DNA from 2 places in the Methylobacterium sp. E-025 genome. Region 1 is predicted to be linked to the other one. Evidence: predicted binding sites of a transcription regulator. Region 1 holds the regulator's gene; the other holds the start of a gene.

Region 1 (4,432 bases):
CTGGCGCTGGCCGCGCTGCTGATCGCCCTGAAGGCGGGCGGCGCCGGGATCGGCTGGGGCTTCCAGCTGCAATCGCCGACCGTGGTGGCGGCGCTGGCCTACCTGCTCTTCGCCATGGGCCTGAGCCTGTCGGGCATGCTTCACCTCGGCGGGCGGCTGTCCGGGCTCGGCGACGGGCTGACCCGGCGGGCCGGGCTCCAGGGCTCGTTCTTCACCGGCGTGCTCGCGACGGTCGTGGCGACGCCGTGCACCGCCCCGTTCATGGGCTCGGCCGTGGGCTTCGCGCTGACGCAGTCGACCGCTGCCGGCCTCGTCGTGTTCGCGAGCCTCGGCCTCGGCCTCGCCCTGCCCTTCCTGGCGCTCACCCTGTGGCCGCCGGCGCTGCGCGCGCTGCCCCGACCCGGCGCGTGGATGGACGTGCTGAAGCAGGCCCTCGCCTTCCCGATCTACGCCACGGTCGCCTGGCTGGTCTGGGTGCTGGCGCAGCAGGTCGGGCCGCAGGGCCTGCTCGCGGCGCTGATCGGGCTGGTGCTGATGGGCTTCGCCGCCTGGGCGTGGGAGCTCGGCCGCGACGCGCGGCTGGTCCGGGCGCAGCTCGCCCGCGGCCTCGCGGTGCTCGCCGTCGCCGGCGTGGCGGGGCTCGCCCTCACCCTCGATCACGACCGCGTCGCACCGGGGGCTCAGGCCCGGGCCGAGGGGATCGAGCCGTTCACGCAGGCCCGCCTCGACGCGCTGCTGGCGAGCGGCCGGCCGGTCTTCGTCGACATGACGGCGGCGTGGTGCATCACCTGCCAGGTCAACGAGCGCACCTCGCTCGGGACGGCGGCGGTCGGCGCGGCGATGCGCGCGCGCGACGTCACGTATCTCAAGGGCGACTGGACCAACCAGAACCCGGAGATCACCCGCCTGCTCGAGCGCCACGGCCGGAGCGGCGTGCCACTCTACCTGCTCTACGCGGGTGCCGGAGAGCCGACGGTGCTGCCGCAGATCCTCACCGAGGGGACGATGCTGAGCGCGCTGGACGCCGTGAAGGCGACGGGCCGCAGCGCGAAGCTCGACGGCGGGGGGACGAAGGTCCCCTGAAGCTTGGTAAAAATATAATTTTCGTAGGACTGAAATCACTTCAGTGTGCGCGACGGCTCCCTCTCCCATGGGGAAAGGGTTGGGGTGAGGGGCGTGACCGACCCGGATGACTCACGCCCCTCATCCTGTCCTTCTCCCCATGAAAGAAGGGACCCACGGCAGGTCGCGGATCGTTGCGATCGCTTGAGCCGTCCACCGAAAGCCGAACTCAATCCTCGCCCGAGAACGTCTCGTCGAAGGCGTACCCCGAGCCGCGGACGGTGCGGATCGGGTCGGTCTCGCCGGCGCGGTTCAGGGCCTTGCGCAGGCGGCCGACATGCACGTCGACGGTGCGCTCGTCGATGTAGACGTCGTGGCCCCATACGCCGTCGAGGAGCTGCTCGCGGGAATAGACCCGGCCGGGGCTCTGCATCAGGAACTCGAGCAGCTTGAACTCGGTCGGCCCGAGGTGGATCTCGCCGCCGGCCCGGCGCAGGCGATGGCTGTCGCGGTCGAGCTCGATGTCGCCGGCTTCCAGCAGGTTCGCGACGTGGCTGGGCTTGGCGCGCCGCAGCAGCGCGCGGACGCGCGCCAGCAGTTCCGGCACGGAGAACGGCTTGACGATGTAGTCGTCGGCCCCCGTCCCGAGGCCGCGGATGCGGTCGCCCTCCTCGCCGCGGGCGGTAAGCATGATGACCGGCAGGGACACCGTCTCGCGCCGCGCCCGCACCCGGCGGCACAGCTCGATTCCCGAGAGCCCCGGCAGCATCCAGTCCAGCAGGATCAGGTCGGGCACCTGCTCCTGCAGGCGCAGCTCGGCCTCGTCGCCGCGGGCGGCGGAATCGACCTCGAAGCCCTCGGCTTCGAGGTTGTAGCGCAGGAGGGTGGTCAGCGCCTCCTCGTCCTCGACGATCAGGATCCGCGTACGCATGCAGGGCACTCCCGGGCGGACCGCCCGACTTTCTCATCCATCGCCACGGACCTCCCTCCCCCTGAAGCGGGTCGGGAGAGGGGAGCGCCGTATCCGGAGCGGTCGCTCCCCTCTCCCGACCCCCGCTCACGCGAGGCCCACCCTCCCCGCGCAGAGGAGGAGGGGAGGAGACGGCAGCCCTCAGGCGCCCGGTGCCACCGTCGCGTAGTTCGAGGCGTCGTTCTTCGGGCGGTCGCCCGCGAGGTTCTCGCCGGTGGACAGGTAGTGGATCGTCTCGGCGATGTTGGTGGTGTGGTCGCCGATGCGCTCGACGTTCTTGGCGCAGAACAGAAGATGCGTGCAGAACGAGATGTTGCGCGGGTCTTCCATCATGTAGGTCAGCAGCTCGCGGAACAGCGAGTTGTACAGCGCGTCGATCTCGCCGTCCCGCTCCCACACGTTGTGGGCCGCGTTGACGTCGCGGCTGGCATAGGCGTCGAGCACGTCCTTGAGCTGCTCCTGGACGAGGTCGCTCATGTGCTGCACGCCGAGCACGATCTTCTGGGCCTGGGCCTGGTCGCTGATCGCGACGACGCGCTTGGCGATGTTCTTGGCGAGGTCGCCGATGCGCTCGAGGTCGCCCGAGACGCGGATCGCCGAGATCGTCTCGCGCAGGTCGATCGCCATCGGCTGGCGCCGGGCGATGAGCAGCACCGCGCGCTCCTCGATCTCGCGCTGCAGCGTGTCGAGGCGCTTGTCGGCGACGATCACCGCCTGGGCGAGCTGGGTGTCGCGGCGGACGAGCGCGTCGGTCGCCTCGGTCATCATCTTCTCGGCGACGCCGCCCATCTCGGAGATCGAGCGGCGCAGGTCTTCGAGGTCGGTGTCGTAGGACGTGACGATGTGGCCGGGCATGGGCGTGGGTCCTCGAACGATCCGGGTGCGGCTCAGCCGAAGCGGCCGGTGATGTAGTCCTGGGTCTGGCGCACCGTCGGGTTCATGAAGATGCGGTTGGTCGGGCCGACCTCGATGACCTCGCCGAGATACATGAAGGCGGTGAACTGCGAGATGCGGGCCGCCTGCTGCATGTTGTGCGTCACGATGACGATCGTGAACTCGCTGCGCAGCTGCTCGATCAGCTCCTCGATGCGGCCGGTCGAGATCGGGTCGAGGGCCGAGGTCGGCTCGTCGAACAGGATCACCTCCGGGCTCTGGGCCACCGTGCGGGCGATGCACAGGCGCTGCTGCTGGCCGCCGGAGAGGCCCATGCCGGACTGCTTGAGCTTGTCCTTCACCTCGTCCCACAGCGCGGACTTGCGCAGGGCCGATTCGACGCGGCCGTCGAGCTCGGACTTCGGCAGCTTCTCGTAGAGCCGCAGGCCGAAGGCGACGTTGTCGTAGATCGACATCGGGAACGGCGTCGGCTTCTGGAACACCATGCCGATGCGCGAGCGCAGCTCGTTCAGGTCCACGCCGGAATCAAGGATGTTCTGGCCGTCGAGCAGCACCTGCCCCTCGGCGCGCTGCTCCGGGTACAGGCTGTAGATCCGGTTGAAGGTGCGCAGCAGGGTCGACTTCCCGCAGCCCGAGGGGCCGATCAGCGCGGTCACCTGCCGGTCGTGGAAGTCGAGGTTGATGTTCTTCAGGCTGTGGAACTGGCCGTAGTAGAAGTTCAGGGCCTGGGCGCTGATGCGGATCGGCGCGTGCTCGTCGGCCGGGTTGCGGCCGTCGAACCGGGTGGCGTTGATCGCGGGAGCGGCGTTCATCGTCGTGTTCCTCGTGGATGCCGGCGGCGGATCAGCGGGCGCGCTGCGGCTTGATGACGAAGCGGGCGACGACCGAGAGCAGCAGGATCGTCATGGTGATCAGGAGCGCGCCGGCCCAGGCGAGCTGCTGCCAGTTCGGGTAGGGCGAGAGGGCGAACTGGTAGATCATCACCGGCAAGTTCGCGACGCCGCCCATCAAGTCCGGGCTGAACCACGAGTTGTTGTTGAGCGCCGTGAACAGGAGCGGCGCGGTCTCGCCGGCGATGCGCGCCAGCGCGAGGATGATGCCGGTGACGATGCCGGCCGAGGCCGCCCGCCAGGTTACGCTGCGGATCACCGTCGACATCGGGGCGCCGAGCGCCACGCCGGCCTCGCGCAGCGTGCCGGGGACGAGGCGCAGCATGTCCTCGGTGGTGCGCACGATCACAGGGGTCGCGATGATCGCCAGCGCGACGCCGCCGGCCCAGCCGGAATAGGTCCCCATCGGCCGCACCATCAGGGTGTAGACGAACAGGCCGATCAGGATCGAGGGAGCCGAAAGCAGGATGTCGTTGAGGAAGCGGATCACCTCGGCGAGCTTCGAGCCGCGGCCGTACTCGGCGAGGTAGGTGCCGGCCATCAGCCCGATCGGCGTGGCGATGAGGATGCCGATGCCGGTGAGCACGAGGCTGCCGAGGATGGCGTTGGCGATGCC
Region 2 (4,432 bases), on a different contig from region 1:
TAGAACGGCGAGGTCGAGGCGTGGACGAGGAAGCTCTCGTTGAGGCGGCGGTGCTCGACGCGCCGGGTCTGGCCGCGGATGTGCCCGTCCTTGGTGTGGATCTGCGAGGCTTGGCTGAAGCTCGCGAGCTGCTTGTGGGTCGATTGCGTGGCGATGATGCCCGGCGAGGTCTCGTCGAGCCCCTTCAGGCCCATGGCGAAGCGGCCGACGAAGAGCGGGTGGAACTTCATGAAGCCGGCCCAGGCCTCGTCGAACAGGATGTAGTCGCACAAGTGCCCGATCCGCTCGACGACGCCCTGCGCGTCGAGGATCGTGCCGTCGTAGGTGCACTGCTCGATCACCGCGACGCGGAACGGACGCTCGCGGCGCCACGCCTCCTTGTCCTCGACCAGCGGGTTGCGGCGGATCTTCTCGCGGATCGCGGTCTCGTCCAGGGCCTCGTGGTAGATCGGCCCGATCAGCCCGTAGGCGTTGCGGTCGGTCTCGAGGAAGATCGGGATGCCGCCGGCGAGCATCAGGGCGCCGTGATGGGCGGCCTTGTGGTTGTTGCGATCGAACAGGACGAGGTCGCCCTCCGCGACCAGAGACCCGAGCACGACCTTGTTCGAGGCCGAGGTGCCGTTGAGGACGAAGTAGGTCTTCTCCGCCCCGAAGATCTGCGCCGCCTCCTTCTGCGCCTTCAGCGCCGGCCCCTCGTGGGTCAGGAGGTCGCCGAGGTCGAGGACCGAGTTGTCGAGGTCGTCGCGGAAGATCGCCTCGCCGAGATGCTCGACGAAGATCCGCCCGATCGGCGAGCGGTTGTAGAAGATGCCGCCGTTGTGGCCTGGGCAGGTCCAGAGCTGGTTGCCCTTCTCGGCGTAGTCGACGAGCGCGCCGAAGAACGGCGTCTTCAGGGTCTCGGCGTACTGGGTCACGCGGGAGACGAGGCCGCGGGCGATGAATTCCGGCGTCTCCTCCGCCAGGAAGATGTAGCCGTCGATGAAGTCGAGCAGCTCGACCGGGATGTCCTCAAGCCGCTTGCGGCGCACGAGGATGACGATCGGCATCTCGAGGCCGCGCCGCCGCATCATGTCGATCAGCGAGGCCGCCTTGCCGTCGAGGCCGCGCTTGCCCCAGTCGACCACCATGCAGCCGATCGCCGCGTCGGTCTGCACGGCAATCGCCGCGTCCTCGACGCGCCGCGCCCGGATCACCTCGAAGCCGCGCCCCTCGACCGCGGTGACAATCTGCGCGACGCGGACGCCTTCGAGGTCGTCCGGATCGAAGGCCGGCGCGCACATCAGCACGGTGAAGCGGCGGTGAAAGTCCATGGAAAGCCTCTGGCCTGACGGGTCGGCGCCTGCCTGCGACGCCATCATGACGGTTGGATGACGGTGCGGGCGAACGGCGCGGGATCTGGCCGGGGCGGCGGCCGACCTTCGGTCCGCTCGGGTAATACGGTCGGCCCGCCATGGCTATGACGACAATGCCTCGGGCCACCAGCTCGACCGCTCCGCGCATCGGCCGCGTCGCGCTCCGCCTCGCTTTCGCCCCAGCGCCTGCGGACAAGGTGGCCCGCGCTTAACGGATCCTTCACCACAGCGCCGCGAGCGTCCCAAACGCATGAAGCCGACAGCCGCGATCCTTCGTCCTGCCCTGGCCGCCGCATGGCTGGCCTTCGCCGTCGCGCCCGCAGCGGCCCACCCGCACGTCTGGGTGACCGCGAAGGCCGAGATCGGGTACGCGGGCGGCAAGGTGGTCGCGGTGCGCCACGTCTGGACCTTCGACGCCGCCTACACCGCCTTCGTCACCCAGGGGCTCGACGCGAACAAGGACGGCAAGCTGACGCCGGACGAGCTTCAGACCCTCGCCGCCGAGAACACCGGGAATCTCGCCGAGTTCGGTTACTTCACCAAGCTGAAGGTCGGCGGCAAGGAGCAGGCCTTCGCCGACCCGGTCGAGCCGCGGATGGCGATGGAGGGCGACACGCTCACCCTGAGCTTCCGCCTGCCGCTGAAGACGCCGCCCGCGCAGGGGCGCGGCGTGCTCGCGCTCGAGGTCTACGACCCGACCTACTTCGTGTCCTTCGGCCTGTCCGAGGCGCCGGATGCCGCGACGCTCGTCGGCGCACCGAGCGGCTGCGCGGCGACGGTGACGCGGCCGAAGACCCCCGAGCCCAAGACGGCGGAGGCCGGCGCCCCCGGGATGAGCGAGGCGTTCTTCGAGGCGCTGACGGCCGCTTCCGGCTACGGGATGCAGTTCGCGAACCGGATCCTCGTCGCATGTCCGTAGGCGCCACGCTCGCCGTCCAGCCCGCAAGCCGCTGGCCGCTGCGGCTGATGCTGGTCGCCGCCGCCGTCGCGGTCGCGGCCCTGATCCTCGCCGGCCTGGTCTGGCTCGCGGCGCCCGGCCTCTCGGCGCCGCCGCCGCGCTCGCCCTTCGGCATCGGCTTCCGCGAGGCCGCGCCGTCGGCGACCGGGCTCGGCGGCTGGCTCCTGGCGATCCAGTCGAGCTTTTCGCGCAGCCTTCAGGCCGCGCTCGCCGCGATCAAGGGCGGCGGCGACTGGATGCCGCTGGTCACGCTCGGTTTCGCCTACGGCATCTTCCACGCCGCCGGCCCCGGGCACGGCAAGGCCGTGATCGCCGGCTACCTGTTCGCCGGCGAGCGGGCCTTGCGCCGCGGCTTCGGCTTGAGCTTCGCCGCCGCGATCCTGCAGGCGCTGGTGGCGATCGCGATCGTCGGGATCGGCCGCCTCGTGCTCGGCGCCACCGCCGCCGGAATGACGCGGGCCGGCAACACCATCGAGATCGTCAGCTTCGCCCTCGTTGCCGCGATCGGGCTGGCGGTGACGTGGCGCAAGGCCGGGCGCCTCGCGGACCTCGGCGCGCCCGCCGCCTGCGGGCCCGAATGCGGCCATGCCCGCCTCGCCGACGCGCGGGCGCTCGAAACGCTCGACACCTGGCGGGAGCGCGCCGGCGTGGTCGCCGCCGCCGGTTCGCGACCATGCGCCGGAGCGGTGCTGATCCTGGTCTTCGCCGCCGCGCAGAACATGCTGGCTGCGGGCGTCCTCGCGGTCTTCGCCATGGCGCTCGGCACGGCGCTCACCACCGGCGCGCTGGCGAGCCTCGCGGTCTTCGCCAAGGGCGCCGCCCTGCGGATCGCCGGCGGTCGCGGACGCGCGGGCGTCGTGGCGATCGGCGCGCTCGAGCTGCTGGCCGGCGCCTTCGTGCTGGTGCTCGGGCTGGCGATGCTGTCGGGCCTCGCGCTCGACATCGGCGGCTGATCGCCCCTCGCCAACGGCACGCCGCCATGCCACGCTCCGGTCCGGGCGGGGAGCCCGGCACGCGAGGCGCCGCATGGCAGGGTTCGACCACATCCTGAACTGGCGGCTGCTCTCGGGCTCGCACCCGTTTCCGGGACCCGACGGCGGCACCTGCATCAACGAGGCGGCCCTCGTCGCCGCGGGGCTGCCCTACCGCGCGATCCGGTCGAGCGACGAATGCCCGCCCTGCTTCTCGCGCCCGCTCGCGGCCTACGCGCTCGGCCTCAACGACGGGATGCCGGACGGCGAGCGCCACCGCTTGATGGCCTTCGTCCTGCGCCTGTCCGGCTCCGCCGACACGCCGGCGGTCGAGGCGGAGCGGACGGCCTTTCTGGCCCTCGAAAGCATCCGCAGCCTTCTGCCGCCGCTGCTCGAGCGGGCCGGATTCGCCGACCTCGCCACCCGCTGCGCCGACGCGGCGGATCTCGACGAGGCGCTGGCGGCCGCGCGTTCGGCCGCCTGGGCGGGCGGAGCGCGAGCGCAGGCCGCATCGGGTCAGCGCGCCTGGGTCTCCGGAGCGTTGGCAGCCGCGGTCTCCCGCACCGCAAGCGCGGCGATCCGCGCAGCGGAGGATCCGCGCTGCGCGGCGGAGATCGCCGAGGGGGCAGCGCCGTTCGCCCCGGGCACGTGGGCGCGGGCGGCCGTGATCCTCGACGGCGCGCTGCGGATCGGGCGGCAGGCGCCCGACATCGACCTGTTCGCCGCGCGCGACCGCCTCGACGCCGCCCGATCGGCCGCGCACGCCTGAGCCGCGATCACGCGTTCGCGTCAGGCGGCGGCGGAAGCCGCGTCGAGATCGAGCTCGACGGTCTCGCAGTTGTCGAGCCAGACGCCGGTGAGGTGGAAGAAGAACGTGCCGTGGCCGACCACTGCGATCGTCCGCTCGGGCCGCGCGCGCAGCCATTCGCGAAACCCGGCGACGCGCTGGTCGAACAGGTGCCTCGGCTCGACCGGATGACCGCCGACGTCGGACCCCTCCTCGGCGTGCCACCACACCTCGGGCAGGTGCCCGACATCGAGATGCGGGAACTCCGCCGCGATCTCGGAGGCGACCCGGCCGACGTCGCAGCTGCTCTCCTGGCACTCCCGATGCAGCACCTCGACGAGGAGCTTCGGCTCGGCCGGATGGT

The links. The regulator PhoB, encoded in region 1, activates phosphate uptake and scavenging genes when phosphate is short. The targets are predictions, from matches to a motif close to TGTCATNNANCTGTCAT.
Region 2: a site for PhoB is predicted at 1,357-1,373, ahead of MKK64_RS01185 (Orn/Lys/Arg decarboxylase N-terminal domain-containing protein). Genes of this name have one in related genera too.

The regions. Positions count from the first base shown of each region.
Region 1 is NZ_JAKSYR010000071.1:57,541-61,972, reverse strand. Features, by position in the region: gene MKK64_RS07670 (protein-disulfide reductase DsbD family protein) at 1-1,083, shown strand, start outside; gene phoB (phosphate regulon transcriptional regulator PhoB) at 1,292-1,993, opposite strand; gene phoU (phosphate signaling complex protein PhoU) at 2,174-2,887, opposite strand; gene pstB (phosphate ABC transporter ATP-binding protein PstB) at 2,920-3,738, opposite strand; gene pstA (phosphate ABC transporter permease PstA) at 3,770-4,432, opposite strand, start outside.
Region 2 is NZ_JAKSYR010000021.1:44,314-48,745, forward strand. Features, by position in the region: gene MKK64_RS01185 (Orn/Lys/Arg decarboxylase N-terminal domain-containing protein) at 1-1,310, opposite strand, end outside; gene MKK64_RS01190 (DUF1007 family protein) at 1,603-2,271, shown strand; gene MKK64_RS01195 (nickel/cobalt transporter) at 2,262-3,263, shown strand; gene MKK64_RS01200 (hypothetical protein) at 3,337-4,050, shown strand; gene MKK64_RS01205 (histidine phosphatase family protein) at 4,071-4,432, opposite strand, start outside.